DNA from 2 places in the Salinicola sp. DM10 genome. Region 1 is predicted to be linked to the other one. Evidence: riboswitches for the same ligand, from Rfam matches in the RefSeq annotation. Region 1 holds a riboswitch; the other holds the start of a gene.
The links. Region 1 has a riboswitch for thiamine pyrophosphate ahead of J0A90_RS01990 (ABC transporter ATP-binding protein). Riboswitches for the same ligand answer to the same signal wherever they lie in the genome.

Region 1 (11,114 bases):
GTTGAAATAGAGCGCCGAGTTTTCGACGCCGCTGATCACCGGGAAGATCGCCAGCACGATGGGCACCGCGCCGCGCAGCCCGACCCAGGAGATGAAACACAGCTCGCGCCAGCGGAAGTTGAAGAACGGCAGCAGCGAGGCGAGTACCGCCAGCGGCCGCGCCACCAGGATCAGCGCCACCCCCAGGATCACGCTGGGCACGGCGTAGTCGATCATTTCGGACGGGGTGACCAACATACCCAGCACCAGGAAGAGCCCGATCTGACTCAGCCACGCCAGGCCGTCGTGGACCGGCAAAATATGCGTCAGGTGACGCCCGGGCTGATTGCCGATCATCAGCCCGGTGAGATAGATCGCAAGGAAGCCACTGCCGCCGATGGCGCTGGTAGCGCCGAAAATGCAGAACCCCAGCGCCAGGGCGAGCAGCGAGTAGAGCCCCGGCGCAAGATCGAGCCAGCGCAGCATCTTGGCCGAGATCCAGCCACCGCCGAGGCCGATCGCCAACCCCACGCCGAACTGCAGCACGAAGCGCATCAGGGTGTCGCTCAGCCCGCCTACGCCACCGGTGAGCATTTCCGCCAGCGTGATGGTAAGAAAGATCGCCATCGGGTCGTTGGTACCCGACTCGATCTCCAGGGTGGCACCGACACGCTCGTTGAGATTGACGCCCTGCCCCTTGAGCATCGAGAAGACCGCCGCAGCGTCGGTGGAGCCGACGATCGCCCCCACGAGCAGCCCCTCGATAAGACTGAGATCGAGCAGCCACATCGCCAGCAGGCCGACGATACCGCTGGTGAGAAAGACACCGATGGTGGCCAGCGACAGCGCCGGCTTGAGCCCCACGCGGAAGGTCTGGAAGCGGGTGCGCAGGCCGCCGTCCAGCAGGATCATGGCGAGCGCCAGGTGGCCGATCAAGAAGGCTTGCGAGTAGTCATCGAACTGCAGGCCGAGCACGCCCTCCTCGCCCGCGAGCATGCCCAGCCCGAGGAAGAGTACCAGCAGCGGCACGCCGATCCGTGAGGAGACACGGCTGGCGAGGATGCTCAGCGCGATCAGCGCGCCGCAAACGAGAAACAAGCTATTGATCGAGTCCACGAGACTATCGTCGATATCCGTAAAGAAAAATTCAGTATGCCATGCCGCGACCCGATTGCGCCGGGAGTAACGCCGATTTTTTTATCTTTTTCATATGCCTAGAGCCAATGGGGAAACTCCTTCAGGGATAGGCTCAGAGGCCCCAGCACGCCGAGGGTCAGGATGACCGCGCGCATGCCATCTCGATAGGCATCGAGCGACGGCAAGTGCTCGGCGCCGTAAGCCTCGACGAAGGCCTCACGCTGTGCCGCGTTCTCGAGCATCAGCTCGAGCAAGCACAGATCGAACTCCAGCGGTGCCCATACCAGCGCCTCCCAATCGGCCCAGTAGCCATCCAGTCCGCCGAGCAGGAACTGGTCGGGACGCAGGTCGGGCAGGCTCCAGACCGCACGGCTCGGCCGCGGCCAGTCCAGACTGACTAGCTCTAAGGGATCGAGCGCACCGCGGCTGGCGACGAAGGCTCGCGCCGCCCGCGGCCAAGCGTCGAGCGCATAAACGCCGCTCGCCGGATGCCCCCACCCTGGCAGCGCGTCACGGTGGAGTCGCCGCAGTTGCCGCCCCAACTGGCCCGCAAAGGCGGCATCCATCCGCGCTGCCGGCGCCTGACGCCAGGGCAGGCTCCATAGCGGCGCACCCTGTAGCCGTCCCAGCCAGATCAACGGCAGCGGTGCCAGCGGCAGATGCTGCGGCAGCGAACCTGCCAGCGCCGGCAGCTCATGGGCATGGCGCCAGCGATCGACACCGAACAGCTCGCGCATGCCGTGCCAGAACGGATCGCTTTCGGCATCGGTACGGGCCAGCTTGTAGAGCTTGGGCGAGAGCTCTTCACTGCGCCACAGCCAGTTGGCGCTGTCGGCGAAGCGCAGCGGCAGCGGCGTCAGCGCCACCCCGGCATAAAGCGAGACCCGGCGCGTGAGTTCGGCGTCGGCCATGGGCAGAACATCTGGCAAGATCGCGACTCCTCTCGAGTTCGGTGCATCAGGGGCGAAGGTGGGCAGCGGCTTCCGGGCGGCGTACAATCGGCGCTCACTGGATAGGGGTGCCCGCCGGACGGGCTGAGAGTGCAGCGCACAACCCTGGAACCTGAACCGGTTAGCACCGGCGGAGGAAAGGCCAGCCTGCCCGCGCATGATGCCCCCGCCGTTGCAGCCCCGTCATGGGAGTGGTCATGTCACCACCCGGGCTGGACATTCGCCGCGCCTCGCTCACCTTCGGCGCCCGGCCATTGTTCCACGATCTCGCCGTCGAATTCGACGCCGGCAGCTGGACCTGCCTGCTCGGGCGCAGCGGCTGCGGCAAGAGTTCGCTGTTACGCATGATCGCCGGCCTCGCCCTGCCCGACCGCCATCACATCGAGTGCACGACCAGCGACGGCCAGCCGCTGCGGGGGCGCTTGGCGTGGATGTCGCAGCAGGATCTGCTGGTGCCTTGGCTTCGGGTCATCGGCAACGTGATGCTGGGCACCAAATGGCGCGGCCGGCGAGCGGGGCCGACAGCCCCGGAGGCGCGTGAGCGCGCACTGGCGCTGCTGGCCCGCGTGGGCCTGGCGGACAAGGCCGATGCCTGGCCGGCGGCACTCTCCGGCGGTCAGCGCCAGCGTGTGGCACTGGCGCGCACGCTGTACGAGGATGCCGGGGTGGTCCTGATGGATGAGCCCTTCTCCGCGGTCGACGCGATTACCCGGCTCGAGCTCCACGATCTGGCCAGTGAACTGCTCGCCACCCGCACCGTGATCATGGTCACCCATGACCCGCTGGAGGCGCTGCGGCTCGCCGACCGCCTGCTGGTGCTGCAGGGCGAGCCGGCGCAGGCGGTACCGCTGGCGGCGCCCACCGGCCAGCGGCCGCGGGCGCTGGACGATCCGCAACTGCTGGCCCATCAGGCCGAACTGGTGGCGCTGCTGCGGGAGCCGGCACATGTCTGAATCGACTTCGATCCAGAGAGTCCGGCCCAGTCTGGCGCGTCAACTCCACGCCCCGGCGCGGGCGCTACTGGCGCTGGCGCTGCTGCTCGCCGCCTGGCAGGCGGTCGTCAGCCTCACCGGCGTGCCACGCTACATTTTGCCGTCGCCGCTGGCAGTGGTGCGGGCGCTGCTCGATCAGCGCGCGCTGCTGGCCCATCACGCCCTGGTCACCGCGACCGAGATCTTGGGCGGCTTCATCGGTGGCGTGCTACTGGGGTTGGCCACGGCACTACTACTGGCACGCTTTCGGCCGCTGCGGCGCACCCTGCTGCCATTGCTGCTGATCAGCCAGGCGATACCGCTTTTCGCGCTGGCGCCGATCCTGATGCTGTGGCTCGGCTATGGGCTGTGGCCCAAGATCCTGATGGCCATGCTGATCATCTATTTCCCGATCGCCTCCACCGGCTACGACGGCCTGCGCCAGACCCCGCAGGGGTGGCTCGACCTGGCCACCACCTTCGGTCTGTCACGCCGTCAGACGCTGCTGCGGGTCCAGCTGCCGGCGGCGCTGCCATCCCTCGCCTCGGGGCTGCGCATGGCCGCCAGCGCGGCACCGATCGGCGCGGTGATCGGTGAGTGGGTCGGCGCCAGCCAGGGCCTGGGCTATCTGATGCTCAACGCCAATGCGCGCCTGCAGATCGACGTGATGTTCGCCGCCCTGGTGGTGCTGGTGGCGTTCGCGCTGGCGCTCTATTTCGGCGTCGACGCGGCGATCCGTGCGGCGATGCCCTGGCACCGCGATCGCCTGGAGGCCAACGTATGAAACCCGCCCCGAAACCATGCGATCACACATCGACAATAACCCCAACCAGAGGGAACCTGCGCATGCCCACGCTATCTCGAACCATCCCCGCCACACGCGAACCGCGCCGCCCGGCGCTGCTCGGCCTGATCCTGCTGATGCTGGCTACGCTGCTGCCACTTCACGCCCAGGCCGATGACGACGCGTTGGTGCCCCCCAAGATGATTCCGCTGAGCGTGATGCTCGACTGGTACCCCAACCCGGTGCATGCGCCGATCCTCGTGGCCAAGCAGCTTGGGCTGTTCGCCAAGCGCGGACTGGACGTGGACATCCAGTCGCCGGCGGACCCCAGCGTGCCGCCCAAGCTGGTCGCCGCAGGGCGCATCGACCTGGCGCTCAGCTATCAGCCGCAGCTGCATCTACAGGTCGATCAGGGGCTGCCGGTGGTGCGCATCGGCACGCTGATCGCGACCCCGCTCAACGCCCTGCTGGTGCGCGCCGACAGCGGTATCGACGATCTCTCCCAGCTCGCCGGCAAGAAGATCGGCTACTCGGTTGGCGGGGTCGAAGAAGTGCTGGTGGCGGCGATGCTCGAGCACCACGGGCTGACCCTGGACGACGTCGAGATGGTCAACGTCAACTTTTCGCTGACGCCGGCGCTGATCAGCCAGAAGGTGGACGCGGTTACCGGGGCCTTCCGCAACTTCGAGCTGGCACAGATGAAGCAGGAAGGCGTCGAGGGCAAACCGTTCTATATCGAGGAGGAAGGCGTTCCCACTTACGACGAGCTGATCTTCGTCGCCAACCGCGACACCCTGAATCAGCATCGCGACGCCTATCGCCGCTTCATGGACGCGATCGGCGAAGCCACCGCCTGGATCATCAATCATCCGGATGAGGGCTGGCAGCGCTTCATCGCCTACGACCCGTCGCTGGACACCCCGCTCAACAAAGCGGCCTGGAACGCCACCCTGCCGCGCTTTGCGCTGCGCCCGGCGGCGCTGGACGTCAAGCGCTACCGCGACTTCGAGGCCTTCCTGCTCGAGCGCGGCCAGATCAAGAGCCAGAGCCCGATCTCGCGCTTAGCGGTCGATCTCAACGCGCCCTGATGCACGATCGGCCAACGCGAACGGAACCGGCCGAGGTAAACGGAATCAGCTAAAGTGGGGAGCATGAGCTCCCCCATGCCCCTCTACGACCCTCGCCGCGATCCCGCAGCATCGCTACCGAGTACCGGTATCGATACCCTCGATGGCCTGCCATCGCGCACCGGCGTCTACGTCTTCTTCGGTCACAACGACCTGCCGCTCTACGTGGGCAAGAGTCTCGACATTCGCACACGCGTACGTACCCACCTGCGCGATCCCGCTTCCGGGCGTCACCGCCATATGCTCGAGCAGACCCAGCGTATCGCCTGGATTCTGACCAGCGGTGACCTTGGCGCGCAGTTGCTTGAGGCTGACCTGATCAAGCGCTGGGTGCCGCTCTACAATCGCCAGCTGCGTCGCCGGGTCCGGCTGATCAGTTGGGACTGGCCGGAGGGTGAAGCGCGTCCCGAACTGAGCGATGGCCAGTGGGTGGTCACCGCGCGCTCACGCTTCTACGGGTTGTTCCGCAATCGCCATACAGCCCGCGCCACGCTCAAGGACATCGCCACAGAGCAGGGCCTGTGCCTACGGGTGCTGGGGCTGGAGACCGGGCGCGGGCGCTGTTTCGGCTATCAGCTGGGGCGCTGTCGCGGTGCCTGCTGCGGCGAAGAGAGCCTGGAGAACCATACCCGGCGCGCCAGGGCGGCAATGGAGCGGCTACGCATCGAGAACTGGCCGTGGCCCGGCCGGGTGGCGTTTCGCGAACGCAGTGACAGTGGCGAGATCGGGCTGCACGTGGTCGACCACTGGCACTACCAGGGCAGCGTCAGCGATCTCAACCAGCTCGAGGTACTACCCGACAACCGCGGTTTCGATATCGATACCTACCGGATCCTCAACCGCTTCCTTGCCGCCCAACTCGACAATCTCGATATCATTCCGGTGGAGGGAGAGGCCAACGACAGCGATTGAGCGCCAAAGGCTTACAGGCTGACAAGCCCAGGCCAGCGACGCACCAGCGGTGGCGAGCCAGTGCCGACTCAGATAGCGGCGAAAAAGCGCGACAGCGCCTGCTGAAACGCTTCCGGCTGCTCGGCGTGGAGCCAGTGCCCCGCTCCCTCCAGCGTCTCCCAGGTCGCTTCGGGCATCACCGCTGCCACCGCCTCACGGTAAGCATCGCGCACATAGGGGGAGTTACCGCCGCGCAGCAGCAGCACAGGCCCAGGGTAAGCGCCCTCGCCATCCGGCGCGGCGATAATGTTCTCATAGCCGTCGGCAATCTCATCCAACCCCACCCGCCAGCGCAGAATACCCTCGTCGTCGCGCACCAGATTGGTAGCCAGAAACTGGCGCGTGGCAGCGACATCCACGCTTTCGGCCATCAGCGCGTCGGCCTCGCGGCGCGATTCGGGCCGGCCCTCGACAACCCGGCGCATGGCGGCAAAGATCTCGTCGTGACCATGCTCATAGGGTACCGGGGCGATATCGGCGACGATCAGGCTGGCCACCGCTCGGGGCCGCTGCCGAGCGAGGGTGATCGCCACCTTGCCACCCATGGAATGCCCCAGCAGATCGAACTGCGCGATCTCGAGCGCGTCGAGCGACTCGGCGACATCTGCTGCCATCTGCGCGTAGCGCATCCCCGGCGCATGCGGCGACCGCCCGTGATTGCGCAGATCGAGTGCCACCACGCGGCGCGTCTGCTGCCACTGCTTGATATGCGAGCGCCAGTTGTCGGCGCTCCCGAACAGGCCATGCAACACGACCAGAGGACGTGTGGGGTCATCGGCATCGACGGTGCCGGTATCGATACAGTGCAGTTGCAATCTGGCTCTCCTTTTATTCCACCACTGCCGGCCTGCTATCACTCGCCGGCTTTCCACCACTGCCGGCTTTCCACCACTGCCGGCTTTCCACCACTCGCTGGCTTTACACCACTCGCTGGCTTTACACCACTCGCTGGCTTTACACCACTCACTGGCTTTCGGCCGCCGACCCGCCTATCTGCCGGTCTTTCGATGACCGGGTTGGCGCTGTCGCGGCGTGGCGTTTCTTGATGCGAATCGTAAGAATAACAGAGCGCCAGGCGGACCGTGCCTCGGCCCGCCAGCTCACCACCTCAGCGTCGCGGCAGGCCCGGCAGTGATTCATCGCGGCCACTGAGCACGACCCGCCCCAGCCAGGCCAGCAGTACACCGTAGAGCGGCAGGAAGAACAGCAGGCTGATGGTCAGCTTCACCGCGTAGTCGAACCAGGCGATATCCACCCAATGCTCGCGCATGAAGGCGTCGGGACCGTGCCAGAAGGCGATCGCAAAGAACGCGAAGGTATCGGCCAGATTGCCGAGAATGGTCGACAGCGTCGGCGCCACCCACCAGGCGCGCAGGCGACGCAGGCGATCAAAGACATGGATGTCGAGCAGCTGCCCCAGCACGTAGGCCATGAAGCTGGCCAAGGCGATACGCCCAACGAACAGATTCCACTGCCCCAGCGCTTCGAAGCCTTGGAAGCGGCCCTGCTGGAACAGCACCGATACCGCGTAAGAAACCATCAGCGCCGGCACCATCACCCCAGCGATGATGCGCCGCGCCGCCGACTTGCCGAACAGCCGCACGGTGAGATCCGTCGCCAGGAAGATGAACGGGAAACTGAACGCCCCCCAGGTAGTATGCAGCCCCCACAGCGTGAACGGCAGCTGCACCAGATAGTTGCTGGCGGTGATCACCGCGACATGAAACGAGACCAGCCACAAAAGCGTCTGGCGAATCTGACTTTCGTCGAGTTTGAGCATGAAAGAACCTTTTTCGTCTGCCGGTCGGCCGAGGGGTAAGGGAACCCTCAGTGACATCGTTGCCGCCTGTCGCGGCTTCGGGCGGCATCGGCGGGGGCGGCATTATAGGGAACCCTCTTGATACCAGACCAGATGGACCACTAAAAAAACTTTGTAACTTAACGTTACAAAGGTTAATATAAGAAATGAATGTAACAGATTGTTCAGCGCCGGCCCTGCGAATTCGGACTTCACATATGACGGAACAGACACTCTCGGAAACTCAGTTCGGGCCCGCCACCGCGACCCTGAAGGCGATGGCCAACGAAAGTCGGCTACGCATTCTGTGCCTGCTGATGGCCGGGGAACGCTCGGTGACCCAGATCAACCAGCAGATGGCGCTGAGCCAGTCGGCACTGTCGCAACACCTCGCCGTGCTGCGCCAGGAGAGACTGGTCACCACACGGCGCAGCTCGCAGATCATCTACTATTCACTCAACGGTGATACCGCAGGCCGGTTGATCGCTACCCTCGCCGATCTAGGTATGGGCTAGCCACTCGGGAACGACCACAGGCAGGCACTGCGGGGCGATGGCTTCAACGCCTCGACTCGCGTGCCAATCTGTTTCGCGTAAAGCGCGGCGGGTCAAGTTCACCCCCAGCGCTCAGTGGCGCTCCCAACCCAGGCGACCTAGCCGCTCCAGTATCCGATCCAGCGTGCGCTCAGCGCCTGATTCCACGCCCTTGGTCAGACGACCGGCGAGGCCACGACGACTTGCCAACGAGACATGCAGCACGCGTGCCTTGCTGGATATCTTCTCCAGCAGGTAGGCGTCACTGGTGCCGACGGCATCCACCAACCCCTTGGATTGCGCCTCGCTACCGTACCAGATCTCACCGGTCGCCACCTGCTCGAGGTCGAGCTGCGGACGCCGCTCGCCGACATAGCGCTTGAACAGGTCGTGGGTCGACTGCAGATCCTCGAGAAACTTGGCCCGCCCCTCCTCGCTGTTCTCGCCCAGCACGGTCAGGGTGCGCTTGTAGCGTCCCGCGGTCAGCAGCTCGACGTCGACGTCATGCTTCTTGAGCAGCCGATGCACGTTGGGAATCTGCGCCACCACCCCGATCGAACCGATCACCGCGAAGGGCGCCGCGATCAGATGATGGGCACAGCACGCCATCATGTAACCGCCGCTGGCCGCGACCTTGTCCACGCATACCGTGAGTCGCGCGCCAGCCTCGCGCAGGCGGTCGAGCTGCGCCGCTGCCAGGCCGTAGCTGTGCACCAGCCCACCGCCCGAGGTCAGCCGCAGCACCACTTCGTCGCCCGATTCCAGCTGGGCGATCAGCAGCGACACCAGTTCGGACAGCGCAGGCGTCGCCGAGGCCTTGAGGTCGCCCTCGAAATCCAGTACCCAGATCCGATCGTCCACAATCGCCTTGGCGGCCTGCTTCTCTTCACGCTTGAGTCGCTTGGCCAGTTGGCGCTGTCCTGACTTGGGCGTCGCCGCCAGCTGCAGCTGACGCCGACGTCGGGAGAATCGTGCATCCAGCGAGGTCACCCGCAGCTGGCCGCCGCTATCGCCATCGCCGCGGCGTCTGCCGCGCGCCACGAGTGCCAGGACCAGCGCCAGCGCGACGACGAGTGTCGCCGTCTTGGCCAGAAACATACCGTACTCCGCCAGCCATCCGATCACGTCCCGCTCCTTATATGATCTAACACTAATTCAAAACCTGTCCGACCCACGCCTTGTACACGGCCCTCCGCGCCAGGCAAACGCCGACACCTCCCACGAGCAGCCGGGAATCGGCTTGAGAAACCGTAACTTGCATAACGTCAGGCGCAGTGGTTTGCTTGTCCCAAAGCCAATGGAGGGCCATCATGGATGACGACCAGCTGATCGCCAAGCTGCAACGCCGCTTCGACCCCGCGGCCGCCGGCGACCTCAACGCAACCTATCAGTTTCTGCTGCACGACGCCGACGATCATCACCTGGTGATCGAAGGTGGAAACCTCAACGTCCACGCCGGTCACCACACGGCCCCCGATGTGACCATCGAGAGTGACACCGCAACCCTGATCGCCCTGATCAAGAAAGAGCTCAATGCCATGCAGGCGCTGCTCGGCGGTCGGGTCAAGGTCAAGGGCGATATCGGCCTGGCTGCGCGGCTGCCCAAGCTGTTCGGCAAGCGCAACGACTAGGCGCTCTTTGACAAGAGCCCTCGGCGCCAACGGCGCTCGCCGACTGCTCGGCCAGCCCGTGGTCGGCGTTTGACACCGACAGTCTCTCAGCGGGTCGCCACCGCGCGCCGATGAGTCTCGATCAACTGGCGCGAGATCGAGTAGCTGGGTGGCAGCTCCGGCGGGCGCTCCGGCGTGAACCAGGCCGCATCGGCAATCTCGTGGCCGTCGATGCGAATACGTCGACTGGTCGCCTCGGCGAAGAAGCCCATCATCAGCGAGTGCGGGAAAGGCCATGACTGGCTCTTGAAGAAACTGACCCGCCCCACCTCGACGCCGACCTCCTCCATCACCTCGCGGCGCACCGCCGCCTCCACCGCCTCCCCGGGCTCGATGAAGCCTGCAAGCGTCGAGTAGCGTCGCGGTGGAAAACGCGGGCTACGCGCCAGCAGCATGTCGCGGCCAAAGGTCACCAGGGTGATGATACAGGGCGAGATACGCGGATAGGCACGCAGACCGCACTGCTCGCAGCTCATCGCAAATTCGTGCGCCAGACGCTGGGTCGGGTGGCCGCAGCGCCCACAGAAGCGGTGGTCGCGCTCCCAGTGGCTGACCTGCAACGCGGTCGCCAGCAGTTCGCTCTCGGCCGGCGATATCTGCGCCAGCCAATCCCGCGCCGCGGGCCATGTCTCGTCGCCGGTCTCGATCGACAGCGCCACCGGCTCGTCGTGCCAGAAGCCGAGGCGCAGAGCCTGCGGCGGCCAGGCTACGTCGCGTTCGAGCACGCTCTGGCCGTCGCTGCCCGGCGCCACGCCCTGGGTATTCATACGGATAAGCCAGCCCCGTCGCACATCCGCGGGAGGCAGCTCGCGACGCAGCATCAGGAGGCGGCCCCGTCACCGTTCAGCGCATCCCAGCGGCACTGGCCGGCGGCTTGACGGATCTGCGCCAGACGCTCGCGGTGCGCCTCCCATTCGGCATCGCTGGGCTGCGCCACGACCAGCGGCGTGGCCGCCCGATCGAGCTTGAGATGGGTCCCGGCGCTGCTCTCTTCACGGCTTTCGCTCTCTTCGCTGCCGGCCAGCGAGAGCGCCGTCTGGCCGCCGGTCATGGCGAGGTAGACCTCAGCCAGAATCTCCGAGTCGAGCAAGGCGCCGTGCAGCACGCGCTGGCCATTGTCGATGTCGTAGCGCTTGCACAACGCATCCAGGCTGTTGCGCTGCCCCGGGTGCATCTGCCGCGCCATCTTGAGGGTGTCGAGCACGCTGCAGTGC
Region 2 (11,114 bases), on a different contig from region 1:
GCTTTGTACGAAAACTACCTGCGCTCGGCAATACGGCGTTAAAAATCAGCTCAGAATGCTCATTTACACCCCGTAAACTCCGCGTCTTCGCCGATTTTTGCCTTGTCTTGCCTTCGCTCGCTGACTTTTCGCACAAACCTAGTCCTGAATCGCCCGTGTCGGCAGAGTAGCGGATAGATAAACACCTAGCGCGCGTCGAGGTTACCGCGCCGCGCCGCGGTCTCGGCCAGTGCCGCCCAGTCCTTGTCGGCATCGCCGTGGGCCATGGCGTCGAGCAGGCTGTCACGCAGTACGCCGGCGAACGGCAGCGGCACCTGGCGCTCCTGCGACGCCGCCAGCGCCAGGCTCACATCCTTGAAGCCCCACGCCATCTTCATCCCCGCTGGCGTATAACGTGCCTCGCGAATCATCTTGCCGTAGCCCTGGTAGGCCGGCGCAGCGAATAGCGTGCTGGTGACGATCTCCAGAAAGGTGTCGGCCTCGATACCGTAGGCACGCGTCAGCGCCGAAGCCTCGCCCATCGATTCGATCGCCGTGGCCAGCATGAAGTTGGCCGCGATCTTGACCACGCAGGCACGCTCCGGTGCCTCGCCCACCGGCCACAGCCGCTGACCCAGCGCCTCCAGCACCGGCGTCACCCGCTCCTGCGCCGCCGCCGCTCCGGCCACGATGATATTGAGCTTACCCGCGGCAGCCACGTCCGGACGACCCAGCACCGGGGCCGCTACGTAGTGCGAACCGAGCCCTTCATGCAGCGCACTCATCGCCCGCGCCAGGCCCGGTGATACCGTGGCCATGTTGATGTGAACGCTGTCCTTGGGCAGCGCCTCGAGCGCCTTGGACGCCACCAGCACCTCGTGCACGCTGTGGTCATCGGGCAGCATGCTGATCAGCACTTCACACTTGGCGGCCAGTGCCCGCGCCGACTTGGCCGCTTTGGCGCCTTCGGTCACCAGCGCCTCTACCGGCGCCGGCGAGCGATTCCACACCGTCACCGTGTGGCCGGCCTTGAGCAGCTGCGCTGCCATCCCCTGGCCCATGGCCCCCAGACCCACGAATCCTACGTTCATTGCTGTCTCCTGATACGGATTGAAGCGCGATATACGCTTGAAGCTGGCGAGCGACCGAAGCCCGATGATCGTTAGAAACCAGATACTCGTTAGAAACCCGACGCTCGATCGCCAAGCGATGTCAGCATGCGGTCTTACCCTTCTCCGAGCCTAGACAGCCCGCGCGTCGACCGCCACGGTGATCACGCCAGCCCGCCGAAGCGCCCGGCCTGGTAGTCATCGATAGCTGCAACGATCTCTTCACGCGTGTTCATCACGAACGGGCCATGGGAGACGACGGGCTCATCGATCACCGCCGCGTGGCCGAAAATCAGCCGTGACTCGGTGGTTGCCGTCAATTCGACGCTATCTCCCTGCGTGTCCAGCTCGATCAGGTGCTGCGCTTCGACGTCGTCGCCGCCGACGCTGGCTTCGCCGTCGATCAGGTAGAGAAACACCTGGCGTCCTGACGGTGCCGGCAGCGTATGCGAAGCCCCCGGCGTTAGCGTCAGCGTCGACATGAACACATCGGTCAGGCTCTCGACAGGCCCGCGTTGCCCCTCGAACTCACCGGCTATCAGGTTGAGCTCACCGCCACCAGCCAGGGCAATCGTCGGAATCGACTCGCGCTGCAGCCCGGTGTAACGCGGCTCGCTCATCTTCAGCCGAGCCGGCAGGTTGATCCACAGCTGCAGAATCTCCAGCGGCCCACCGTCACGCAGGAACTCGGGCGGGGAAATCTCGGCGTGGACGATACCGCTGCCGGCGGTCATCCACTGCACGCCGCCGGTGTGGATCACGCTCTGATGGTCCGCGCTGTCGGCGTGGGCCAGCGAGCCTTCGAGGATGAAGGTCACCGTCTCGAAGCCACGGTGCGGATGTGGACCGAAGGGCAAGCCATGGTTATTGGGCGGATAGACCTGCGGGCCGTGATGATTGAGAAACAGGAACGGATCGAGCTGCGACAGGCGCGGCCCCGGCAGCGGGCGCCGGGTGGTCAGATCACCGATATCGTCGCGGATGGCCGGGTGCTGGGCAATGACACCGCGGGGGTTGAGGGAAGACATGCGAGGCTCCTGAATGGCGTTAGAGAGCAGTCTAGGTCACGGATGCCGCGAAAAAAGCGAATGATTTCAGCCCAACCATTGCATAGGGTCGTCGACAGCGGCGCGCGCAGCCTCGGCCAGCAGCGCCTCTTCGACCAGCGCCACCAGCGCGGACTGTTCCGGTGGCAGACGCGACACCATCACCAGCTCACGGTGGAAGACACGTTCTTCGAGCGACAGCACGCGCACCGGCAGCGGCGACTGCAGGCACCACATGCCGGTACGCGGGATCAGCGCCACGCCCAGGCCGCAGGCCACCAGACGCGCAATGGCATCGATCTCGTCGAGCTCGAGGCGAATCTGTGGGCGCAGCCCCTGACGCTCGAGAAAGCGCACCACCTGACGCCCGCCGAACGAACCGCGGTCGTAGAGCACCAGGGGATGGCGCATCAGCAGTGCTTCCAGGGTCGTCTCCTGACTGGCCGGCGGGGCAATCAGCACGAAGGGTTCGCGGGCGACGACACAGGCGTAGAGGTCCCGCGGCAGCCCGAACGGCGGTTTGACGATCAGCGCCATGTCCAGATCGCCCTTGTCGACCTGGTCGAGCAGCGCCAGTGACACCCCGGGCACCACCCGCGTCATCACCCCCGGCGCGCGCGCCGCCAGCGTCGCCAGAATCGCCGGCAGGCGCCCGCTCTGGACGCTGGCGATGGCGCCGAGATGCCAGTCACCGCTCAGTTCATCGCCGGTGGAGGCACGAATGCGCGCGGCCAGCTCGAGCATGCTCTCGGCCTGTGGCAGCAGGCGCCGACCTGCTGCGTTGAGACGCACGGCGCGCCCGGTGCGCTCGAACAGCGGCTCGCCGATGTCCGCTTCCAGGTTGCGGATCTGCGCACTCACCGCCGACTGGGTCAGCCCCACCGCTCCGCCGGCGGCAGAGAAGGTACCGTGACGCACCACCGCCAGAAAGGTCTTGAGTTCGCGCAGCATACTATTGCCATGAATCCACTTTTTTCGATATCAGACTGCAATATTATCCGCTTTCCATCGATTTTTTTCGCCATCAAACTGAGCCGACACACGACACTCGAGGAGCACTCATCATGGCACTCTCCCCTTTCCACCTCGCCATTCCGGTTCATGACCTGCCCGCCGCACGCAAGTTCTACGGTGAGACCTTCGGCCTGAGCGAGGGCCGTTCCAGCGAGCAGTGGGTGGATTTCGACTTCTACGGCCACCAGTTGGTGATCCACGAGCACCCGCAGACGCCGTCTCAACAGGCGGCACACACCAACCCGGTCGACGGCCACGATGTACCGGTGCCGCACTTCGGCATCATCCTGGGCTGGGACGAGTGGGAAGCCCTGGCCGAGCGTCTGAAAGGCTTCGGCACCGAGTTCGTGATCGAGCCCTATGTGCGCTTCAAGGGGCAGGTCGGCGAACAGGCCACCATGTTCCTGCTCGACCCCTGCGGCAACGCGCTCGAGTTCAAGGCCTTCAAGGACATGAGCCAGCTGTTCGCCAAGTGAATTCGGCAGCAGCGATCTCGCCGGTTAGCCTCGTTCGGGTGAACGCCCGAACGAGATAGCCCATAAGAAATAGCCCGTAAGAAACAGCCGAAAGATAGTCCGGAAAAGACAGCCAGGGGGCCGGTCACTGACCGGCCCCCTGGCGTTGTTGTTACCTGGCGTGGGTGTCAACTGGCCGCGCCGAGCGCTTCCAGGCGGCGCAGGCAGAGCACGCCGATCGCCAGCGCCACGAGCAGCAGTCCCCCGATGAACAGCGCCACGCCGTGCCAGCCGCCCCAGTACCAGAAGGCGCCGCCGAGGGTGCCGGCGACGCTGGAGCCCAGATAGTAGCTGAACAGATAGAGCGAAGACGCCTGCCCCTTGGCCTGCCGGGCACGCTGCCCGACCCAGCCGCTGGCCAGCGAATGGGCGGCGAAAAAGCCGAAGGTAAAGATCAGGATGCCGATCAGAATCAGGCTGATCGGCTTAAGCAGGGTGATCGCCAGCCCCACCAGCATCATCACGATGAACAGCCAGAAGATGCGCGGCCGCCCCAGGCGATCGGCCAGCGAGCCGGCCCAGGCCGAGCTGTAGGTGCCGGAGAGATAGGCGATGGAGAGTAGCCCGACCAGCGCCTGACTGACCTGATAGGGCTCCGCCAGCAGCCGATAGGCGATGTAGTTGTAGAGGGTGACGAAGCCGCCCATCAGCAGGAAGGCTTCAAGAAACAAGAGCGGCAGCCCGCGATCCTTGAAGTGCACCGTGAAGCCGGAAAGCACGCTGCGCGCATTGAACGGCCGCGGCGTGAAGTGCCGCGACGGCGGCAGCCAACGCATGAACAAAAGCGCGGCGAGCAGCGCCACCAGACCGATGATCGCCAGCGTCCAGCGCCACGGCACCCAGTCCACCATCACCCCGCTGATCAGGCGTCCACTCATCCCGCCGATGCTGTTGCCGCTGATGTAGAGCCCCATCGACAGCCCCACGTAGCGCGGATGAATCTCCTCGTTGAGGTAGGTCATCGCCACCGCGCACAGCCCCGACAGTGACAGCCCCGCCAGCGCCCGCATCACCAGGACCCCGGACCAGCTCGGCATCACCGCCGCCAGCAGCGTGCAGGTCGAAGCCGCCAGCAGTGCCACCGACATGATCGACTTGCGCCCCACCGCATCCGAGATCGGCCCGGTGATCAGCAGGCCGATCGCCAGCATGCCGGTCGCCACCGAGAGCGACAGACTGCTGGTGGCGGCGTCGATGCCGAAGGCGTCGGAGAGAATGGGCATGATCGGCTGCACGCAGTAGAGCAGCACGAAGGTCGAGAAGGCGCCCAGGAACAGCGCCAGCATGGTGGGTCGATAGCCGCGCCGGCCACGCTCGATGAAGTCGCCCTCGGCGGCCTCGGCTTCGAGACGTTCGGCGGCGTTTTTCAGCGACCGATTGGTGTCACTGACGGCATCGGTCGTGGCATCCAAGGTGTTATCGCGCAGCGGCGCGGGGGTGCGGTGGCGGGGCAAGTCGAGACTCCTGAGGAAAGCGGCCGCGCGGTGGTGGCCGCGCGCCGATCAGGACCTAGCATAAGCCGGCGCAAGCCTTATTTCGAATATATGATTCATAGTTTTTGATATCCTGAAGATATCATTCAGGTGGGCGAGACCATGGAACTGCGAACCCTGCGCTACTTCGTCGCCGTGGCCGAGGAGCTGCACTTCAGCCGCGCCGCGGCCCGTCTGGGCATCTCCCAGCCGCCGCTGAGTCAGCAGATCAAGGCGTTGGAGGAGGAGCTGGGCGGGCGGCTGCTGGTGCGCACCAATCGCCGTGTGGCGCTGACCGCCGCAGGCGAGCTGTTCCTCGACGAGGCGCGCGAGGTGCTCGCCCGCGCCGAGCGCGCCTCGCGGCTGGTCTCTCGCATCGGCCGCGGCGAGAGCGGCCAGCTGCGTATCGGTTTCACTACCTCGGTGCCGCTGACCCCACTGCTGCCGCGCACGCTGACCCACTACCGCCAGCGCTACCCCGACGTCGACCTACGCATGCACGAGCTCAATAGCCAGCGCCAGATCGCGCCGCTGCTGGAGGGCGATCTGGATATCGGCATCATGCGCCCGGCCACCCTGCCGCCAGAGCTTTCCGCTTTCACTCTGATACGCGAACCGCTGGTGGCGGTGGTCAATGCCCAAAGCGAGCTCGGCGCGAGCGATACCCCGCTGAGTCTGGCCGAGCTGGCCACCCAGCCGTTCGTCTACTTCTCGCCCGCCGCCGGTACCGGTCTGCTCGACCAGTTCAACGTGCTGTTCGCTCAGCGCGGGCTGACACCGCGTCTGGTCCAGGAGGTCGGCGGCCCCAACACCATCATCAGCCTGGTCGCCAGCGGACTGGGTGTCTCGCTGCTGCCCGAGTCGTTCCGCCACATCCATATCGATAACGTGCGCTACCGTCCGATCAGCGATGCCGACGCGCGCTCCGAGGTGTGGCTGACCCATCCGCGCCATCACCTGACGCCCCAGGCGCAGCACTTCATTCAGATCGTGCGCGAGGCCATCGCCGGCTGAACCGCCGCGTGCCGGCTTTGCGCGGCCGCCCGCAGCCGGTAGAGTCTGCGCCAGACCCGCTCGCGCCGAGCCAGCTCATCACGACGTGATCGTCATACCCGCTTCATGCACACAGGAGACGCCACCATGCAATCCGGCTGGAGCCTCGGTCTCATGACCGGCACCGTGCTCGATGGCAACATCGATATCGCCATGCTGCGCAGCGATGGCGACACCATCGACGAGTTCGGCCCCTACGAGCTGGTGCCCTACGCCCAGGATATCCGCCCGCTGCTGGCCGAGGCCCTCGAGGCCGCCCGGGCGTGGAACTTCGAAGGCCCCGAGCCGGCAATCTTCCGCCGCGCCGAGGCCGCGCTGACCGAGGCGCAGTCCACCGCCGTGAGCGAGTTCCTCGCCCGGCACGGCTTCCGTCCCGAACAGCTCAGTGCGGTCGGCTTCCACGGCCAGACCGTGCTCCACCGCCCGCCGGTCGCGGGGCGCCGCGGCGCCACTCGCCAACTGGGCGATGGCCAGCTGATGGCACGCCTGGTGGGCAGCGACGTGGTCTATGATTTCCGCAGTGCGGACGTCGAGCGCGGCGGCCAGGGGGCGCCGCTGTCGGCGGTCTATCACCGCGCGCTGCTCGAGCGCCTGAATGCCGGTGCCGAGAGTCTGGTGCTCAACCTCGGCGGCGTCGCCAATCTCTCCTGGTGGGACGGCGAGCCATCCGACCAGGGGCGCCTGATCGCCTTCGATACCGGCCCCGCCAATGCGCCGATCGATGACTGGGTGCGCCAGCACACCGGCGCGGCGATGGACCGCGACGGCCTCATCGCCGCCCGCGGGCAGGTGGATGAGCAGCGGCTTCAGGCACTGCTCGAACACCCCTACCTCGCCGCGCCCTATCCCAAGTCGCTGGATCGCTTCGACTTCCAGGCGGAGATGGCCGCGGGGCTGGAACTCGAAGATGGCGCCGCCACCCTGACCGCCTTCACCGCCGCCGCCGTGGCCCGGGCAATGGCCCTGCTGCCGCAGCGGCCCGAGCGGATCGTGGTGTGCGGCGGCGGGCGCCGCAACCCCACGCTGATGCGCGAACTCGCCCACCGCACCGGTGCCGAGGTGCAGATCGCCGATAGCGTCGGCTGGCGCGGGGACGCGATCGAGGCCGAATGCTTCGCCTACCTGGCCATGCGCTCGCTGCGCGGCCTGCCGCTGAGCTTTCCGCTCACCACCGGCGTGGCCGCGCCCCAGCCCGGTGGCAGGTTGGCACGGGCCAACGCCCCCGCTTGACCCGCTCTCTGCGCTCCCCCAGACTGGCCGAGATGTCTGCGCCCGGCCATTCGCCGGACGCCGGCATCGACGCTTGACGGGGTGCCGGTGGAACCGGCTGAGATCGTCCTGCGCAGTGCCCTCCCGGGCCCGGCGCCACGGCGGATCCCGACGAACCTGATCCGGCTAGTACCGGCGTAGGGATCAAGCGGAGGTCGGTGCGCTCGGTCAACTCGCTCGGTCCGCGCTCACGCCCCACCCAACCTCCCCCCGCCTACGCTGTGCGCCGGCCTGACTTGAGTCATGCACTGGAGCACGCTCGACATGAAATCTCCGCAGTTCCTCTCGGATACGGCCAGGGTCGACAGCGCCGCCATCGCCCCGCTGCCCGCTTCGACCAAGATCTACGTCGCCGGCTCACGCCCGGACATTCGCGTGCCGATGCGCGAGATCGCGCTGTCACCGACACCGACCCGCGACGGCTTCGCGCCCAATGCCCCGCTCGCGGTCTACGATACCTCCGGCCCCTACACCGATCCGGAGATCCAGATCGACATTCGCCGCGGGCTGCCGGAGGTACGCCGCGCCTGGATCGACGAACGCGGCGATACCGAATGGCTCGAGGGCCCCAGCTCCACCTTCGGGCGCCGCCGTGCCGAGGACCCGCGGCTCTCGACCCTGCGCTTTCAGCTCGCACGCACTCCGCGCCGCGCCCGCCCGGGTGCCAACGTGACCCAGCTCCACTACGCCCGTCGCGGCATCATCACCCCGGAGATGGAGTTCATCGCCATTCGCGAGAACCAGCGCCGGCACGAGCGTCAGGGCGAGGCAGCCGATCCCAGCCTGGATCACCAGCACCCCGGCGAGGCGTTCGGCGCCCATCTACCCGCGGAGATCACCCCGGAGTTCGTGCGCCAGGAGGTGGCCGCCGGGCGTGCCATCATCCCCGCCAACATCAATCACCCGGAGAGCGAGCCGATGATCATCGGGCGTAACTTCCTGGTGAAGATCAACGGCAACCTGGGCAACTCGGCGGTGACCTCGTCGATCGAGGAAGAGGTCGACAAGATGACCTGGGGCATCCGCTGGGGGGCGGACACCATCATGGATCTCTCCACCGGCCAGAACATCCACGAGACCCGCGAGTGGATCCTGCGCAACTCACCGGTACCGATCGGCACCGTGCCCATCTACCAGGCGCTGGAAAAGGTCGATGGCGTGGCCGAGAACCTGACCTGGGAGATCTTCCGCGACACCCTGATCGAGCAGGCGGAACAGGGCGTGGACTACTTCACCATTCACGCCGGCGTGCGCCTGCATCATGTGCCGCTGACCGCCAGGCGCGTCACCGGTATCGTCTCCCGCGGCGGTTCGATCATGGCCAAGTGGTGCCTGCACCACCATCAGGAGAGCTTTCTCTACACTCACTTCGAAGAGATCTGCGCGATCATGCAGGCGTACGACGTCGCCTTCTCGCTGGGCGACGGTCTGCGCCCGGGCTCGATCGCCGATGCCAACGATGCCGCCCAGTTCGCCGAGCTGGAGACCCTGGGCGAGCTAACGAAGATCGCCTGGCAGCACGATGTCCAGGTGATGATCGAAGGCCCCGGCCACGTGCCGATGCAGCTGATCAAGGAGAACATGGACAAGCAGCTCGCCTGCTGCGACGAGGCGCCGTTCTACACCCTGGGCCCGCTGACCACCGATATCGCCCCGGGTTACGATCACATCACCTCCGGCATCGGTGCGGCACAGATCGGCTGGTACGGCTGCGCCATGCTCTGCTATGTCACCCCCAAGGAGCACCTGGGCCTGCCCAACAAGGATGACGTCAAGACCGGCATCATCACTTACAAGATCGCCGCCCACGCCGCCGACCTGGCCAAGGGCCATCCCGGAGCCCAGCGCCGTGACAACGCCCTCTCCAAGGCGCGCTTCGAGTTCCGCTGGGAGGATCAGTTCAATCTCGGTCTCGACCCGGACACGGCGCGGGCCTTCCACGACGAGACGCTGCCCAAGGCATCCGCCAAGGTGGCGCACTTCTGCTCCATGTGCGGGCCCAAGTTCTGCTCGATGAAGATCACCCAGGAGGTGCGCGAGCGCTTCGGCGACGCAGCGCCCTCCGGGGATCGCGAAGCCGGCCTGAAGGCGCAGGCGTAACGCTTCCAGCGCGAGGGTGGCGAGCTCTACCGCGAGGTATGACGACATCGCTGCTGCCGCGCGCCGAGCAGGAGGTAGCGGCGTGTGGCGGCAGCGGGCGTCATACGCGACTTTGGTCGCAATCAGGTTATAGCGTATCCCGGTTGTGAATGGACGGATCGCAAACGCCCGCGGGATGGGTAGAATGCGCGCTTTTGCCCCCGGCAATCTGGCCTGCGCAAGGAGCCCGTGAATGACAACGAACAACGCCCGCCCCAATCTGTGGCGACGCATCCCGCTGTGGCAGAAGATCATCGCCGGCCTGCTGCTGGGTATCCTCGCCGGCGCCCTGATGGGCAAGGACGCCAGTCTGTTCAAGCCGCTCGGCGATATCTTCATCAACGGCATCAAGATGCTGATCGTGCCGCTGGTGTTCTCCACCCTGGTGGTGGGAATCACCGGCATGCGCGATCCGCAGAAGATGGGCCGCGTGGGGGCCCGTACCATCGCCCTCTATCTGATCACCACCGCTTTCGCCATCGCCATCGGCCTGGTCGCGGCGACTCTGTTCCAGCCGGGGGTCGGCGCCGATGCCTCGATGAGCGCCCCACAGCAGGCGGGCGAGGCGCCCTCGCTGATCGACATCCTGGTCGGTCTGGTACCCAACAACCCGCTGCAAGCGATGATCGAGGGCAATATCCTGCAGATCATCGTCTTCGCCATCGGCCTGGGCATCTCGCTGATGCTGATCGGTGACAAGGGCGAACCGGTGGTGCGGGTGTTCGAGAGCTTCGCCGAGGCGATGTACAAGCTGACCGCGATCGTCATGGCGTTCGCGCCGATCGGCGTGTTCGGCCTGATCGCCAACGTCTCGGGGCAGTACGGGCTGGACGTGCTGCTGCCGCTGGCCAAGGTGATCGGCGTGGTCTATCTGGCCTGCGTGTTGCACGTGCTGGTGGTCTACAGCGGCCTGATCGCGCTGCTCGGCCGGCTCAACCCGAGCCGCTACCTGCGCGGGATCGTCGACGCGCTGGTGGTGGCGTTCTCCTCGGCTTCGTCGTCGGGCACGCTGCCGGTCTCGATTCGCTGCGCGCAGAAGAATCTCGGGGTTTCCGAAGGGGTCTCCAGCTTCGTGCTGCCGGTGGGTGCCACCATCAACATGGACGGCACCGCCATCTATCAGGGGGTCGCGGCGCTGTTCGTCGCCCAGTTGGTGGGTGTCGATCTATCGATGACCGATTACGGCATGATCATCCTCACCGGCACCCTGGCCTCGATCGGCACCGCCGGGGTGCCCGGCGCGGGGCTGATCATGCTCTCGATCGTGCTGGCCCAGATCGGCCTGCCGCTGGAGGCGATCGGTGTGGTCGCCGGGGTCGATCGTATCCTCGACATGGCACGCACCAGCGTCAACGTGGCCGGCGACCTGATGGTCACCACGCTGGTCGGCAAGAGCGAAAAGGAGCTGGACCTGGCCATCTACAACAGCGACAACCGTATTTGATGCGCGGCCTCCCGGCGTCGGCTGTCAGCAACGCCGGTCCCGACCCCCGCGCCTAAACGCAACGGCCCCGACAG

Region 2: another riboswitch for thiamine pyrophosphate. It lies ahead of thiC (phosphomethylpyrimidine synthase ThiC); the one in region 1 lies ahead of J0A90_RS01990 (ABC transporter ATP-binding protein).

What each region holds. Positions count from the first base shown of each region.
Region 1 covers NZ_JAFLEN020000001.1:426,578-437,691, forward strand. The annotation lists gene J0A90_RS01980 (potassium/proton antiporter) at 1-1,095, opposite strand, end outside; gene J0A90_RS01985 (hypothetical protein) at 1,194-2,045, opposite strand; TPP riboswitch at 2,121-2,223, shown strand; gene J0A90_RS01990 (ABC transporter ATP-binding protein) at 2,264-3,019, shown strand; gene J0A90_RS01995 (ABC transporter permease) at 3,012-3,821, shown strand; gene J0A90_RS02000 (ABC transporter substrate-binding protein) at 3,884-4,909, shown strand; gene J0A90_RS02005 (GIY-YIG nuclease family protein) at 4,985-5,860, shown strand; gene J0A90_RS02010 (alpha/beta fold hydrolase) at 5,929-6,714, opposite strand; gene J0A90_RS02015 (7-cyano-7-deazaguanine/7-aminomethyl-7-deazaguanine transporter) at 7,008-7,679, opposite strand; gene J0A90_RS02020 (helix-turn-helix transcriptional regulator) at 7,916-8,212, shown strand; gene sohB (protease SohB) at 8,324-9,355, opposite strand; gene J0A90_RS02030 (SCP2 sterol-binding domain-containing protein) at 9,541-9,861, shown strand; gene nudC (NAD(+) diphosphatase) at 9,948-10,721, opposite strand; gene dnaQ (DNA polymerase III subunit epsilon) at 10,721-11,114, opposite strand, start outside.
Region 2 covers NZ_JAFLEN020000002.1:15,890-27,003, reverse strand. The annotation lists gene J0A90_RS08920 (NAD(P)-dependent oxidoreductase) at 186-1,103, opposite strand; gene J0A90_RS08915 (pirin family protein) at 1,253-2,116, opposite strand; gene J0A90_RS08910 (LysR family transcriptional regulator) at 2,183-3,085, opposite strand; gene J0A90_RS08905 (VOC family protein) at 3,199-3,624, shown strand; gene J0A90_RS08900 (MFS transporter) at 3,792-5,117, opposite strand; gene J0A90_RS08895 (LysR family transcriptional regulator) at 5,259-6,149, shown strand; gene J0A90_RS08890 (anhydro-N-acetylmuramic acid kinase) at 6,276-7,418, shown strand; TPP riboswitch at 7,486-7,618, shown strand; gene thiC (phosphomethylpyrimidine synthase ThiC) at 7,722-9,557, shown strand; gene J0A90_RS08880 (dicarboxylate/amino acid:cation symporter) at 9,790-11,040, shown strand.